DNA from 2 places in the Streptomyces sp. NPDC040432 genome. Region 1 is predicted to be linked to the other one. Evidence: riboswitches for the same ligand, from Rfam matches in the RefSeq annotation. Region 1 holds a riboswitch; the other holds the start of a gene.

Region 1 (7,402 bases):
GCGGCCACCTCCGTGATGTCCCCGCCCCGCAGGACGAGCCCCGTGAGCCGGTCGTGGGCCTCCTCCGCGCGGCGCAGCGCGTCGCTGTTCTCCTGGATGGTGCGGGAGGCGACGCCCAATTCGGACAGGGCCCGGCGGGTCTCCTCCAGGAGGCGGGCCCCGTCGATGGCGATCGCCGCGTGGTCGGCGAGCGAGGAGAGCAGCGCCACCTCCCGCGCCGAGAACTCGCGCGGGTTGCGGTCGGCGGCGAACAGGACCCCGATCACCTTCGCCCCGAGCCGCAACGGCACCCCCAGGATGGCGTGCAGTTCCTCCTCGCCGACCGCCCTGTCGATCGGACCCGTGTGCCGGAACCGCGGGTCGCCCTGGTAGTCCCCGGTGGCGTACGGGCGGGCGGTCTGGGCGACGAGCCCGCCCAACCCCTCGCCCATGCCGAGCCGCAACTCCTGGAAAGCGGCCGACACCGAACCGTCGGTGACCCGCATGAAGGTGTCGCCCGCGGCGTCGTCGTTCAGCGAGAGGTACGTGACGTCCGTGTGCAGCAGTTGCTTGGCGCGGTGGGTGATCGCCCGCAGTACGGCGTCCAGGTCGCGCAGCGCCGCGAGGTCGCCCGCGGTGTCGAACAACGCCGTCAGCTCCGCCTCGCGGGTCCGGTGCTGGGCCAGCGTGCGGTGGACGTCCAGTGCCGCGCGCGTGGCGTCCTCCAGATCGGCGAGCTCCTCGGCGGGAGCGCCGGCGGCACGTGCGTCCGCCACCGGCCGGGCGAGGTCCTCGGCGGGAGCACCGAGCGCCAGCAGCCCGAGCAGGTCCCGTACCCCTGCCCGGGTCCGCGGGCCGTCCGGGTTCGTCACGGGGGTGAGCTTACGGGCGGCGGCCGATCAGCGGCCGACGGGGGCGGACCGGGGACGGGAGGCCCCGGTGGGGGCGAGGTCCGCGCCGGTCAGGCTGCGGCCCTTCGTCTCCCGCGCCGCCAGCACCGTCCCCGTCGTGACCAGTGCGGCCGCGCAGAGGTAGAGGGAGACGGGGAAGGAGGACCCGTGGTCCCGCAGGAGCTCGACCGCGATGATCGGGGCCAGCGCGCCGCCGAGGATGGAGGCGAGCTGCGAGCCCATGGAGGCGCCGGAATAGCGGACCCGGGTGTCGAACAGCTCCGAGATGAAGGCGGCCTGCGGGCCGTACATCGCCCCGTGCAACAGCAACCCGGCCGTCACGGCGACCGCGATCATCGGGAACGACCGGGTGTCCAGCAGGGCGAAGAAGACGAAGGCCCAGACCGCCATGCCGACCGACCCGACGAGCGTGACCGCCCGGCGGCCGATCCGGTCCGACAGGGCGCCCCACATCGGGATCGTCACGAAGTGGACGGCCGAACCGATCAGGACGGCGTTCAACGCGTCGCCCTTGGGCAGTTGGAGGTGGACGGTGACGTACACCAGCAGGAAGGCCGTCAGGATGTAGTACGAGACGTTCTCCCCGAGACGGGTCCCGATCGCCGTCAGGATGCCGCGCCGGCCGGTGCGCAGGACCTCGACGACCGGCGGCCCGTGCCGCTCGCCCGCAGCCTCCTCGGCCTCCGCCCGGGCCCGGGCCTCCAGGAAGGCGGGCGACTCCGACACCGACACCCGGATCCACAGCCCGATGACCACCAGCACTCCCGACAGCAGGAACGGCACCCGCCATCCCCAGGCGAGGAACGCCTCGTCGGACTGCACGGCCGCGAGCAGCGCGAGGACGCCCGTCGCGAGCAGGTTGCCGCCCGGCGCGCCGGCCTGCGGCCACGACGCCCAGAAGCCCCGGTTGCGGTCGTCGCCGTGCTCGGCGACGAGCAGGACCGCCCCGCCCCATTCGCCGCCCAGAGCGAAACCCTGGACCAGCCGCAGCACGGTGAGCAGGATCGGCGCGCCAACCCCGATGCTCGCGTGGGTGGGCAGCAGCCCCATCGCGAAGGTGGCGCCGCCCATCATCAGCAGGCTGAGCACCAGCAGCTTCTTGCGGCCCACCCGGTCGCCGTAGTGCCCGAAGACGATCCCGCCCAAGGGACGGGCGGCGAAGCCGACGGCGTAGGTCAGGAAGGCGAGGAGGGTCCCGACCAAGGGGTCGCCGGTGGGGAAGAACAGGGTGTTGAAGACGAGGGCGGCGGCGGACCCGTAGAGGAAGAAGTCGTACCACTCGACGGTGGTCCCGACGAGGCTCGCGGCAACGATCCTCCGGATGCCTGACGGGGTCGGCGTAGCCGGTGCGGGGGAGGTCATGGGCACCACTTCCAGGGGTCCGAGGGGAGGTCGCGTGTGGCCACAACGTAGAAGTCCGCAGGTCAACGGCATATGTGGGCGGTCATTACAATCGACCCCGGTCGAATGTGTCCGACCACCACACGGCCCCCGAACCGTCGGGTCGTCGGCCGAGGGCCGCGTGCCCGCTCCGATCGACGCCGCGAAGGTTGGCGCTCCGCGGAGTGGGCAGGGGGCGAACAGGATCCCTGCGGTCCGAACGGTAACGGCGTCGGTTCCGCGGCACGTGCCGGTATCGTGCGGTAGCGGTACGGGTACGTCGGGCAATTCCAGGGAGGCTGGCTGTGAGAGCGGCGCGGGCCTTGACGAGGCTCGACGAGGTCGAGCTCGGCGACCACGTGTGTTGGCGCATGGACCCGACCGCCACCCTGCTCACCGACGCGCGCGCCTACGTGGCCGACGGAGCGCTGTACGGGGACAAGATCGTGATGATCGGGTCGTCCGGTGCCGCCGCGGCCCGCCGCGACGGCGCCCCCGCCGCGTCGGTCATCCTCGACCTGCCGGACCTGGCGGACACGGACCTGATGTTGGCGGCGGTGCGCCGCGAGGCCCGTACGGCCGTCCGCCAGGGTTTCCGATCGGTCCGTGTCCTCGCGGAGCGGGCACCGGTGACCGCGCCCGGCGGGACCGAGGAACTGCTCGCCCAGGAACTGAGGCTCGACGAGTTCGCCTCCGAGAGCGGCGCCATCGTGGTGTGTGCCTTCCGGTCGTCATTGTGGGACGCGCCGTCCATGGAACGGGCGGCGTGTATGCATCCTCACGAGATGGGCACACGTGCGGAACGTCCGGCCTTTCGGATGTTCAGTACGGGTGCCGACGAGTGGAGCGTGGACGGAGTGATCGACTCGGAGGGCGCGGACGCCTTCAATGCCGCGGCGAGGGCCGCGATGCGGCACACGCCCCTCATGAAACTACGGTTCGACACCCTGGACATGATCGACGCCGCCGGCATGCACGCCCTCGTGGACGCGGCCCGCCACCTGCCGGACCGCCGGATCGAGGTGGCCGGGGCGAACGAGACCGTGCGCCTGTGCTGGGAACTCGCGGGCTACGCGACCGCCGGCGTACCGGTGGTGATGGCGGCATGACCGCGACCGTGCCCTCGAAGCCGTCCGGCGGGGACCACAGCCCCTTCCGCCACGAGCTGTACCCCTACCGCGGCGAGGCGCAATTCCTTTCCGGGACGCTGGACTTCATCCACGAGGCCTTGGAGGGCGGCGAGGCGGTCGTCGTCGCCGTCCCCTCCGACAAGACCTCGCTCCTGCGCGGTGAACTCGCCGACGAACCGGCCGTCACGTTCGTCGACACCACGACGGCGGGCCCGAACCCCGGCCGTCACGTCGCCGCCTGGACCGCCTGGATGACGGAGCGCGGCGAGGGCGACAGGCCCGTGCGCGGCATCGGGGAAACCGCCTGGCACGAGGCGCGCAGTGCCGCGCACCTGTCCGAACTGCGCTACAACGAATGGCTGTTGAACCGGGCCTTCGCGCGCAGCTCCACCTGGTCGATGCTGTGCCCCTACGACGCGGCGGACGAGGACCAGGACGCCCTGCGGTCGCTGTCCAGCTGCCACCCCCTGATCCGCCGGGATGGTCGGCAAGCGAACAACGAGGACTACCTCACCGGTGACGAGTACCCCTTCGAGGTCCTGACCGACCCGTGCGACCCGTTCCAGGAGATGGGCTACGCGCAGGGCGACCTCGGCGCGATCCGCTCGAAGGTGTCCCAGTGCGCGTCCGACGCGGGCGTGCCCCAGGACCGGCTGCCGAAGCTGGCCGTGGCCGTCACGGAGATCGCGACGAACAGCATCCGCCACGGCGGCGGCCACGGCACCCTGCGCACCTGGGCCCAGGACGCGACCTTCCTGTGCGAGTTCCGCGACTCCGGCTACATCCCCGACGTCATGGCGGGCCGCAGCCGTCCCGACGCCCACCAGATCGGAGGCCGAGGGCTGTGGCTCGCCCACCAGCTCTGCGACCTCGTCGAGATCCGCTCCACCCGCGACCGGGGTACCACGATCCGGCTCCACATGGACGTACCGCGGTCGTAGGGCCCCCGACCCGACCCGACCCGACCGGCCCGGACCCCTCCCTCGGCCGCGTACCTTATTGCACAGAGGTTGCAATTGCTTGAACTGTGCGAAAGGGGCCGTCGTGGGCTCTCCGGTGGTACTGGGCATCGAGTCGTCCTGCGATGAGACGGGGGTCGGCATCGTCTCGGGCGGGCGGCTGCTCGCGCACGTCGTCGCGTCGAGCATGGACGAACACGCCCGATTCGGCGGGGTGGTGCCGGAGATCGCCGCCCGCGCCCACCTGCAGGCCTTCAACCCGGTCGTCCGGGAGGCCCTGGACCGGGCGGGCCTGCGGATCCCCGACATCGACGCCGTGGCGGTCACCACCGGGCCGGGCCTCTCGGGCGCGCTGCAGGTGGGGCTGGCCGGGGCGAAGACCCTCGCGTACTCCGCGGGCGTCCCGCTGTACGGCGTGCACCACCTGGCCGGACACGTCGCCGCCGACACGCTGGAGCACGGGCCGCTCCCGAACCCGTGCATGGTGCTGATCGTGTCGGGGGGCCACACCTCACTGCTGTTCGTACGGGACCTCGTCCGGGACCCGATCCTGCACCTCGGGGACACCGTCGACGATGCCGCGGGGGAGTGCTTCGACAAGGTGGCAAGGGTCTTCGGACTGCCCTACCCCGGCGGACCCGCCATCGACCGGGCCGCCCGCGGCGGCAACGGGTGCGCGGTGGCGTTCCCGCGCCCGCTCACACGTCCGGGTGACGCCCCGTACGCCTTCTCCTTCTCCGGTCTGAAGACCGCCGCCGCCCGCTGGGCCGAGCAGCACCGCGTCCGCGGCGAGGAGATCCCGCTCGCCGACGGCGCCGCCTCCCTCCAGGAGGCCGTCGCCGACGTCCTCACGCGCAAGGCGCTGGCCGCCTGCAAGGAGTACGACGTGCGCACCCTCGTCGTGGTGGGTGGGGTCGCCGCCAACTCCAGGGTGCGCGCGCTGGCCGACGAGCGCTGCGCGGCCGCCGGTGTGGAGCTGCGGGTGCCCCCACTGACCCTGTGCACCGACAACGGGGCGATGATCGCCGCCGTCGGCGACCTCCTGGTGCGGGCCGGCTCGGCTCCGGCACAGCTCGACCTGTCGATCGATCCGTCCGCGCCGCTGGAGTACGCGGCCCTGCATCCCGTCGCCCGCGCCGCCGCGAAGGCCTCGTGAAAGGGGCCCGCCGCGCAGCGGACACCGCCCGGGGAGGCGGACGCGTCGAGCCCGCCCCGTCCGGAATGCAGACGCCCGCTCCCACGCCCCGGCGGACCGTCTAGGCTGATCGAGCAGCTGGTTCGCCCCGTCCGCCAGACGGGATGCGTCGCAAGAGGGAACCCGGTGGGAATCCGGGACTGCCCCGCAGCGGTGAGTGGGAACGACCGCCGTCATACGCACTGGGACCGGACAACGGTCCCGGGAAGCGACGGCCAGTAGGTGCCCGCCGGGAGACCCGGTGGGCGTGCCCGCGAGTCCGAAGACCTGCCCGTTGCCCGTGCGCGGACGATTCCGTGTGCGGAGATCCCGGTGACCTCGTGGGCGGGTCGGCGTACACAACGAGCGGCACGTGCGGCAACTCCGCCGCGTGGGCGGCCCGTCGTGTCGTTCCTTCGCGTCCGCGTCCCCCTGCCGGGACGGTTCTGGACACATCTCGCGAAGGAGAGTTCCGTGACAGGCAAGTCCGCAGCCGCGGCAGCGACCTCCCGCACCGTCGAAGTCCTCGGCGCTCCGGGCCCCCGATTCGAGGAGATCCTCACCCCAGCAGCCCTGGACTTCCTCGCGCGGCTGGATTCGGCGTTCGAGAAACGGCGCCTGGACATCCTCAAGGAGCGCCGCCACCAGTCCGATCGCCTGGCCTCGGGCTCCCGCCCCGACTTTCCCCGCGCCACGTCGGCGGTCCGCGACGACGCGACCTGGAAGGTCGCCCCTCCTGCTCCCGGCCTGCTGGATCGCCGCGTGGAGATCACCGGGCCCCCCGAGCGGACCGTGGCCGTGCACGCCCTCAATTCGGGTGCCCAGGTGTGGACGGCCGACTTCGAGGACGCCACGTCCCCCGTCTGGGGAAACGTCATCAACGGCCAACTGAACCTGCTCGACGCCGTAGAGCGACGGATCGGCTTCACCACCCCCGACGGCACGGAGCACAGCCTCGGAGAGCGCCTCGCCACCATCATGGTCCGCCCGCGCGGCTGGCACCTGGACGAGGCCCACCTCACGATCGACGGACGGCCGGTGTCGGCCGCGCTGGTCGACTTCGGGCTGTACTTCTTCCACTGTGCGCGGCGACAGATCGACGGAGGCAGCGGCCCGTACTTCTACCTTCCCAAGCTGGAGACCCGGCACGAAGCCCGCCTGTGGAACGACGTGTTCGTCCTCGCCCAGGACCTCCTCGGCATCCCGCGGGGGACGATCCGGGCCACCGCGCTGATCGAGACGGTCCCCGCCGCCTTCGAGATGGAGGAGATCCTCTACGAACTGCGCGAGCACTCGGCCGGGCTCAACGCCGGTCGCTGGGACTACTTGTTCAGCCTGCTCAAAACCTTCGGGTACGGAACCGACCTGCTGCTCCCGGACCGGGTCTCCTTCACGATGGACGCCCCCTTCATGCGGGCGTACACGGCCCTGCTCGTCAGCACCTGCCACCGCCGCGGAGCCCACGCCATCGGAGGGATGGTCACCCGCGTACCGGGCGAGGGCACGGGCCCGGACGAGGACGTCCCGGACGGCGTGCGAATCGACGCCGAACGCGAGGCCTCGGAAGGCTTCGACGGAGCGTGGGTCGCCCATCCGGCGCTGGTCCCGGTGTGCCGGGAGGCCTTCGACGGCGTGCTCACCGACGGGCCGCACCGGATCGAGCAGGGTCGCCGGGGCACGGACGTCCGGGCCGCGGAACTGCTGTCCGTACGCCGGGCGGTGGTCCCACCGGCGGCGGAGGACATCCGTGCGAACGTCGCCGTCGCCCTGAGGTACTTCGCATCCTGGCTGCGCGGCGACGGAACGATCGTTCTCGGCGGAGTCATCGAGGACACGGCCACCGCCGAGATCGCCCGGGTCCAGCTGTGG
Region 2 (7,402 bases), on a different contig from region 1:
TCGGCCGAGCGGCAACGCCAGCAGCAGTCCGATCAGCGCGAACGGGGCTATCTCGTCGAGCACCTGGGCGCGGCCGGTGAGCTGTCCCACCGACCAGAACCGCAGCGAGGAGTAGACGGCCTCGTCCCGGACGACCAGCAGGGTGACGATCGAGGCGAGCACGGCGGCGGTGGCGACACCGGCCAGGACCAGCCCGAGCGTCGAACTCCCCGTGTTGGTACGGGTGCCGATCAGATACACGAGGACTGCGGTGAACGCCGAGCCGGCCAGGGCCAACCAGAAGAACCCGCTCGCGTCCGACACGTCGAGGAAGAGGATGCCCACCACCACGAACAGGGCGGCGCCCTGCTGGATGCCGAGGATGCCCGGATCGGCGAGCGGGTTCAGCGTCAGGGCCTGCATGACCAGACCGGAGGCGCCGAGAGCCGCTCCCACCAGAAGTCCCAGCAGGGTGCGCGGGATGCGCTCGGTCCACAGGACGTCGTGGTCGTAGCCGGAGGCTCCGGGGTGCAGCAGGATCTTGACGATCTCCAGGGCGGAGATGTCGCGGGCGCCGAGACCGACGCTCGCGACGGTCACCGCCGCCAGGATCACGCCGGCGGCGACCAACGCGACCGAACCGCGCGAGAACTTCGTCCTCGGTGGGCGGGGCGCGGACGTGGCCACCGGCAGGGCCGATTGAGTCATGGGGGTGCGAGAGCTCCTCAAGTGCGAACGTGCACTTAGGTTAGCCTTATCTAAGTCTGGTGATCCATTGTGGAGCCCACGGCGATCGAACGCAGCGGCCGGAATACCCGCTTCCGACACCTGTGGCCCCCCGGTGTGAAGGGCGGGGCACGCCCGGCCCCACCCCGGTGCGCCGCCGACGCCGATCGCGCCGCGCCGGACGCCGCACCCCCGGCGAACCGTCGCGGCCACGACATCGGGCCGTCCCGTCCGGATCCTGCCGACCCGCACCGCCGGGCTCGACACGCAGGATCCGAACGCCCGTCAGTGCCGCGGGGGATCGATCCCCGGCAGCACGCTGATGACGGGCACCCCGGTGCGCGGGTGCTCCATCACCTCGGCCTCCACCTCGTACACGTCGGACAGGAGTTCCGCCGTGAGGACGTCCCGCGGGGTGCCCGTCACGATGAGCCGGCCGCCCGCCATGACGCAGATCCGGTCGCAGAAGGCGGCGGCGAGGTTGAGGTCGTGCAGCGCGACGACCGCGGTGACCCCGAGGCGCCGGACGAGCCGCAGCGCGTCGAGCTGGTGCCGCAGGTCCAGGTGGTTGGTCGGCTCGTCCAGCACCATCGTCCCCGTGCGCTGCGCCAGCGCGCGGGCGATCAACACCCGCTGCTTCTCCCCGCCCGACAGCCGGTCGAAGGGGGCGTGTGCCAGCGCGCCCACGTGGAGCTCCTCCAACGACCGGGAGATGACATCGAGGTCGGCCGCGTCGTCGCCCGCGAACGCCCGCTTGTGCGGGGTGCGGCCCATGGCGACCACGTCGTGGACCGTCAGCTCGAAGTCGCCGGACGTCTCCTGCAACACGGCCGCGAGCCGCCGGGCGAGCCGCTTGCCGGACATCCGCCACACGTCGTCACCGTCGAGGAGCACACGGCCCGAGGTGGGCCGCAGCGCCCGGTAGAAGGTGCGCAGCAGCGTCGACTTGCCGGCCCCGTTGGGGCCGACCAGGCCCACCACCTCGCCGGGAGCCGCCCCCAGCGACACCCGGTCGACGAGGACCTTGCCGTCCACGACCACGCTGACGGCCTCGGCTTCGAGCGAACCGGGTGCTCCCGTCGTTCCCGCGGTCGCCCCCGTACCGGTCGTACCGCTCATCCCCGTCGTCCCGCTCATCCCGCTCGCTCCTGTCGTTCCGTCCAACGGATCCGTCACCGGGCGGCCTTCCGTCGCATCAGCCAGAGGAAGAAGGGACCGCCGACCAGGGCGGTGAGGATGCCGACGGGAATCTCCTCCGGGCTCATGAGCGTCCGGGCGGCCAGGTCCGCGGAGATCAGGAACGCCGCCCCCAGGAGCGCGGCGGCCGGCAGCGCCCGACGGTGGTCGGCCCCCACGAGCAGCCGCACCACGTGCGGCATGATCAGCCCGACGAAGCCGATCTGTCCGCTGACCGCGACGATCGTGCCGATCATCAGCGCCACCAGCGTGAACAGGGCGCCGCGGAAGCGGTGGACGTCCAACCCGAGGGCGGCGGCGGCCTCCTCCCCGGCCAGCAGGAGGTTGAGGGGTCGGCAGACCCCGAGGAGGACGGCCGTGCCGACCAGGACCGCGCCGACCGGGATCCACACCGTCGTCCAGGTGGTGCCCGCCAGCCCGCCGAGCATCCAGCGCAGCGCGGACTGCGTCTTGTGCGGATCGTTCGAGGTGACGATCAGGAAGCTCGCCACGGCCGACAGCACCTCGGCCAGGGCCACGCCCGCCAGGACCAGTCGTACCGTCGTCATCCTGCCGCCCGAGCGGGCCAGGAAGTACACGGCGACCAGCGCCGCCAGCGCGCCGCAGAACGCCGCGATCGGCAGGGTGAACAGTCCGAACAGGCTCAGGTTCAGGACGAGTACGAGCACCGCCCCGACCGACGCCCCCGACGACACCCCCAACAGCATCGGGTCGGCCAGCGGGTTGCGGACCAGCGCCTGCAGCGCCATCCCGGCCACCGACAGGCCCGCTCCCACCACTCCGGCCAGCAGCACCCGGGGCAGCCGGACGTCGATGACGATCGTCTCGCGGACCGGCGTCCAGGTCGGCTCGGCCAGGGCCGGGTGCAGGCGGTGCAGGAGGATGCTCCACACCTGGTCGGCGGGGACGCTGATCGACCCGGCCGCGATCCCGGCCGTCGCGGCCCCCGCCACCAGGACGCCCAGGAACGCCAGCACCATCGGATAGGGCAGCCCCGGCCGCCGCCCGGGGACCGCCGGGGACGCCGGACGGACGCCGGCCTCCCCGGCCGGTGCGGCCTTCACCCCGGTCACTTGACGTGGCTCGGGTGGAGCTGACGTGCCAGCGACTCCACGGCCGCCGGCATCCGCACCCCGAGCACCGTGGACGACAGCGGCAAGACCGCGAACCGCTGGTTCTTGATCGCGGGCACGTCCTTCAGCGCCGGGTGGGCGAGGAGGAACTTCTTCTTGTCCTCGACCGACTGGTCGCCGTAGTCGTAGATCACGATGGCCTCGGGCGCGCGCTGCGCGACCTGCTCGAACGACACGTCCCCGAAGGACTTGTCCAGGTCGGCGAAGAGGTTGACCCCGCCGGCCCGCCGCATCATCTCGTTGCCGATGCCCTTGCCGCCCGCGGTGAACGCCGTCTTGTCACCGCTGTCGTACACGAAGAGCTTGACCGCGGGGACGCCCGCCAACTGCGCCTCGACGCGGTCGAGGACGCCGTGCAACTTCGTCACCTGCTGTTCGGCCCGCTCGGGCACGCCGAAGATCTTCGCGACGGTGCGGATCTCCGCGTCCATCGCGGCCGCGTCGACGGGACCGGTGGGGCACTCCTCGCTGTTGAGGTGCGTGTTGATCCCGGCCTTCGTGAAGGCGGCGCGGCCGCGGCCCTCCTTCTCGTCGAAGGTCGAGGACCACCCTCCGTACACGAGGTCCGGTTCGGCCTGGAGCAGGACCTCGAACGACGGGTACTCCTTCGACAGGACCTTCACGCTGTCGTAGGCGCCCTGGTACTCGGGGAGGATGCGGTCGTCGAGGTAGCCGGTGCCCACCATCGATTTCTCCAGGCCGAGCGCCAGCATGACCTCGGTCGCGTGCTGGTTCAGCGAGACGGCCCGCTGCGGCGGACGCTGGTAGGTCGTTTTGACCCCGCAGTTGTCCACCGTGACCGGGAAGCCCTTCGCGGGCCCGGCCGACGACGACGCTCCTGCGGACGGCTCGGCGCCGCCTCCGCAGCCGGATACGAGCAGGGCCACGACGAGTGTGGAGAGCAGGATCTTCGGGTGCTTGCGGGGCATGGGTGTGTCCTCTCACCGCGGATGGAACAGGGGGGTATGCGTGCTGCGTCGGCCGAGGCCCGGTCAACCGGCCGACGGCCGCGCGACGCTCACGGGGTCGACGGGGTCGACGGGGTCGACGGGGTCGACGGGGTCGACGGGGTCGACGGGGTCGACCGGGCCGGGGTCGCCGGCGTCCGCGCACGGGGAGTCGAGGGCGTGAGGAAGGCCACTCGCGGGCCCGGGGGCCGGAGCGCGGTACCGACCGGGCGCGACGGTCGCCGCCCGGCGTGCGGCTGCCGCTTCTCCAACTGTTCGGTCGCCACCGCCGGCCTCTCGTCCCTGCCGGGCGGCCGGTCGCGTGGCGGGGCACCCCCGTGCACGGCCGCGCCGTGGGGGAAGTGCTGACGGCCACGCCGTAGTCCGCGACGGCGTTCTCGTGTACATGACTGCGCGCCAGGTGTTCCGACTCGCCCGGCCGGTGCCGGGCCCACGGTTGCGGGTCAGTGCCGGATTTCGACCGGCTTCCCCTGGTGCTGCGTGCTTTTCAGCCGGAGTGCAACACGGTCCGGCCAAGGGCGTCAAGGTGGCGTCCGTCGCAACGCGGCCCACGGGCCGCCCCGCCATCCGTCCGACTGGCGACTCCTTGATCGCTCGGGTAGCCTCGGCTGCTTTCACCTGGGGGAACGCGGCGCGGACCCGGAGCCCGCCACCGGCTCCGCCCCACCGTCGACGGCGACACCGCCACCGGCCGCCGCCCCCGCCGCACCCGCTGCGCATCTCACGAACACGTCCAGCATGCGGACTTTTGGACCGTTCCTCCAGCGAGTCGGCCTAGGGTGGCTCCCGCAGCTGGTTCGCCCCCGTCCGCCAGGCGGGATGCGTCGTAAGAGGGAACCCGGTGGGAATCCGGGACTGCCCCGCAGCGGTGAGTGGGAACGACCGCCGTCATACGCACTGGACCCGTCAGGGTCTGGGAAGCGACGGCCAGTAGGAGCCGGTCCGAGTGGCCGGCACGCCCGCGAGTCCGAAGACCTGCCCGTTGCCCGTGCGCGATCGACCGCGCACGGTTTCCCGGTGACCTCGTGGGCGGGTCGGCGTGCACTTCGGACGGATCGTTCCCGTTCGCGTACCGGTCGTACGCGTCCCCGACGAGCCGCCCGTTCCGGCACCCTTCGCGTCCCCGTCCCGTCACCGGGCCATGGAGACACACTCGCGAAGGAGAGTTCCGTGACCACCGAGTACGCAGCCGCGGCAGTACGGGCCACCGTGTACGGCTACCCCCGCCAGGGCCAGAACCGCGAACTGAAGAAGGCCGTCGAGGGCTACTGGAAGGGCCGCGTCAGCGCCGATGCCCTCCGCGAAACCGCCCGGGCCCTGCGCGCGGACGCCTGGCGGCAACTGACCGCCGACGGCGTCAACGAGGTACCGACCGGCGACTTCTCGTACTACGACCACGTCCTCGACACCAGCGTCATGGTCGGCGCGGTGCCCGACCGCCACCGGTCCGCCGTCGCGGCGGACCCGCTCGACGGATACTTCGCCATGGCGCGCGGCACCCAGGACGTGGCGCCGCTGGAAATGACCAAGTGGTTCGACACCAACTACCACTACCTCGTGCCCGAGCTCGGCCCCGACACCGTGTTCACCGCCGACTCCACCCGGCAGGTCACCGAGTTCGGCGAGGCCCGGGACCTCGGCCACACCGCCCGACCGGTCCTCGTCGGCCCGGTCACCTACCTGCTCCTCGCCAAGCCCGCCCCCGGCGTCGCCGACGACTTCGAGCCCCTCACCCTGCTGGACCGGCTGCTCCCCGTCTACGCCCAGGTCCTCGCCGACCTCAAGGCCGCCGGCGCCGAGTGGGTGCAGCTCGACGAACCGGCCCTGGTCCAGGACCGCACCCCGGCCGAACTCAACGTGGCCGCCCGCACCTACCGGGAGCTCGGCGCGCTGACCGAGCGCCCCAAGCTGCTCGTGGCCTCGTACTTCGACCGCCTCGGCGAGGCCCTGCCCGTCCTCGCGAAGGCGCCCGTGGAGGGCCTCGCCCTCGACTTCACCGACCGCGCCGCCACCAACCTCGCCGACCTGGCCGCCGTCGGAGGCCTGCCCGGCAAGCGGCTGGTCGCCGGAGTGGTCAACGGCCGCAACATCTGGATCAACGACCTCCAGCAGTCGCTGTCCACCCTCGGGACCCTCCTCGGCCTCGCCGACCGGGTCGACGTCGCCGCGTCCTGCTCGCTGCTGCACGTCCCGCTGGACGCGGGCGTCGAACGGGACATCGACCCCCAGGTCCGACGCTGGCTGGCCTTCGCCCGGCAGAAGACCGCCGAGATCGCCACGCTGGCCCGCGGCCTCGGACAGGGCGCCGGAGCGATCACCGCCGAACTCGCCGCGAACCGCGCCGACCTGGCCTCCCGGGCGGCGTCCCCCATCACCCGCGACCCCGCGGTCCGGGCGCGCACCGGGGCGATCACCGACGCCGACGGCCGCCGCGCACAGCCGTACGCCGACCGGGCCGCGGCCCAGCGGGCCCACCTGGGACTGCCCCTCCTGCCGACGACGACCATCGGGTCCTTCCCGCAGACGGACGAGCTGCGGGTGGCCCGCGCCGAACTGCGGGCCGGCCGGATCGACACCGCCGGGTACGAGGAGCGCATCAAGGCCGAGATTCGCGAGGTCCTCTCCTTCCAGGAGAAGGCCGGCATCGACGTCCTGGTGCACGGCGAGCCCGAACGCAACGACATGGTGCAGTACTTCGCCGAGCAGCTGACGGGCTACCTCGCCACCCAGCACGGCTGGGTCCAGTCGTACGGCACCCGCTACGTCCGACCGCCTGTCCTCGCCGGGGACATCTCCCGCCCCGAACCGATGACCGTCCGCTGGACGGCGTACGCCCAGGAGCAGACCACCAAGCCGGTCAAGGGCATGCTCACCGGGCCCGTCACCATGCTCGCCTGGTCCTTCGTTCGCGACGACCAGCCGCTCGGTGAGACCGCCCGCCAGGTCGGACTCGCCCTGCGCGACGAGGTCAACGACCTGGAAGCGGCCGGGACTTCCGTCATCCAGGTCGACGAGCCCGCCCTGCGCGAAACCCTCCCGCTGCGCGCCGACGGGCACGCGGACTACCTGGCGTGGGCCACCGAGTCGTTCCGCCTCACGACCTCGGGGGTGCGGCCGGAGACCCAGATCCACACCCACATGTGCTACGCGGAGTTCGGTGACATCGTCCGGGCCATCGACGACCTCGACGCCGACGTCATCAGCCTGGAGGCAGCCCGCTCCCACATGCAGGTCGCGACCGAGCTCGCCGAGCACGGCTACCCGCGCGAGGCCGGACCCGGCGTGTGGGACATCCACTCGCCGCGGGTCCCCTCGGCCGCCGAGGCCGCCGCACTGCTGCGCAAGGGCCTCGAAGCCATCCCCGCCGAGCGGCTCTGGGTCAACCCCGACTGCGGTCTG

The links. A riboswitch is a leader RNA that binds a small molecule or an ion and turns the genes downstream of it on or off. The one in region 1 is predicted to bind cobalamin.
Region 2: linked by a shared signal. The riboswitch ahead of metE (5-methyltetrahydropteroyltriglutamate--homocysteine S-methyltransferase) and the one ahead of aceB (malate synthase A) in region 1 are both predicted to bind cobalamin.

What each region holds. Positions count from the first base shown of each region.
Region 1 is NZ_JBVIVP010000001.1:190,494-197,895, reverse strand. It holds gene ACZ58N_RS00960 (helix-turn-helix domain-containing protein) at 1-851, opposite strand, end outside; gene ACZ58N_RS00955 (MFS transporter) at 879-2,252, opposite strand; gene ACZ58N_RS00950 (MEDS domain-containing protein) at 2,576-3,379, shown strand; gene ACZ58N_RS00945 (anti-sigma factor RsbA family regulatory protein) at 3,376-4,341, shown strand; gene tsaD (tRNA (adenosine(37)-N6)-threonylcarbamoyltransferase complex transferase subunit TsaD) at 4,457-5,515, shown strand; cobalamin riboswitch at 5,617-5,843, shown strand; gene aceB (malate synthase A) at 6,008-7,402, shown strand, end outside.
Region 2 is NZ_JBVIVP010000006.1:50,138-57,539, forward strand. It holds gene ACZ58N_RS15480 (FecCD family ABC transporter permease) at 1-687, opposite strand, end outside; gene ACZ58N_RS15485 (ABC transporter ATP-binding protein) at 991-1,824, opposite strand; gene ACZ58N_RS15490 (FecCD family ABC transporter permease) at 1,878-2,882, opposite strand; gene ACZ58N_RS15495 (ABC transporter substrate-binding protein) at 2,972-3,964, opposite strand; cobalamin riboswitch at 4,403-4,473, opposite strand; cobalamin riboswitch at 4,780-5,000, shown strand; gene metE (5-methyltetrahydropteroyltriglutamate--homocysteine S-methyltransferase) at 5,174-7,402, shown strand, end outside.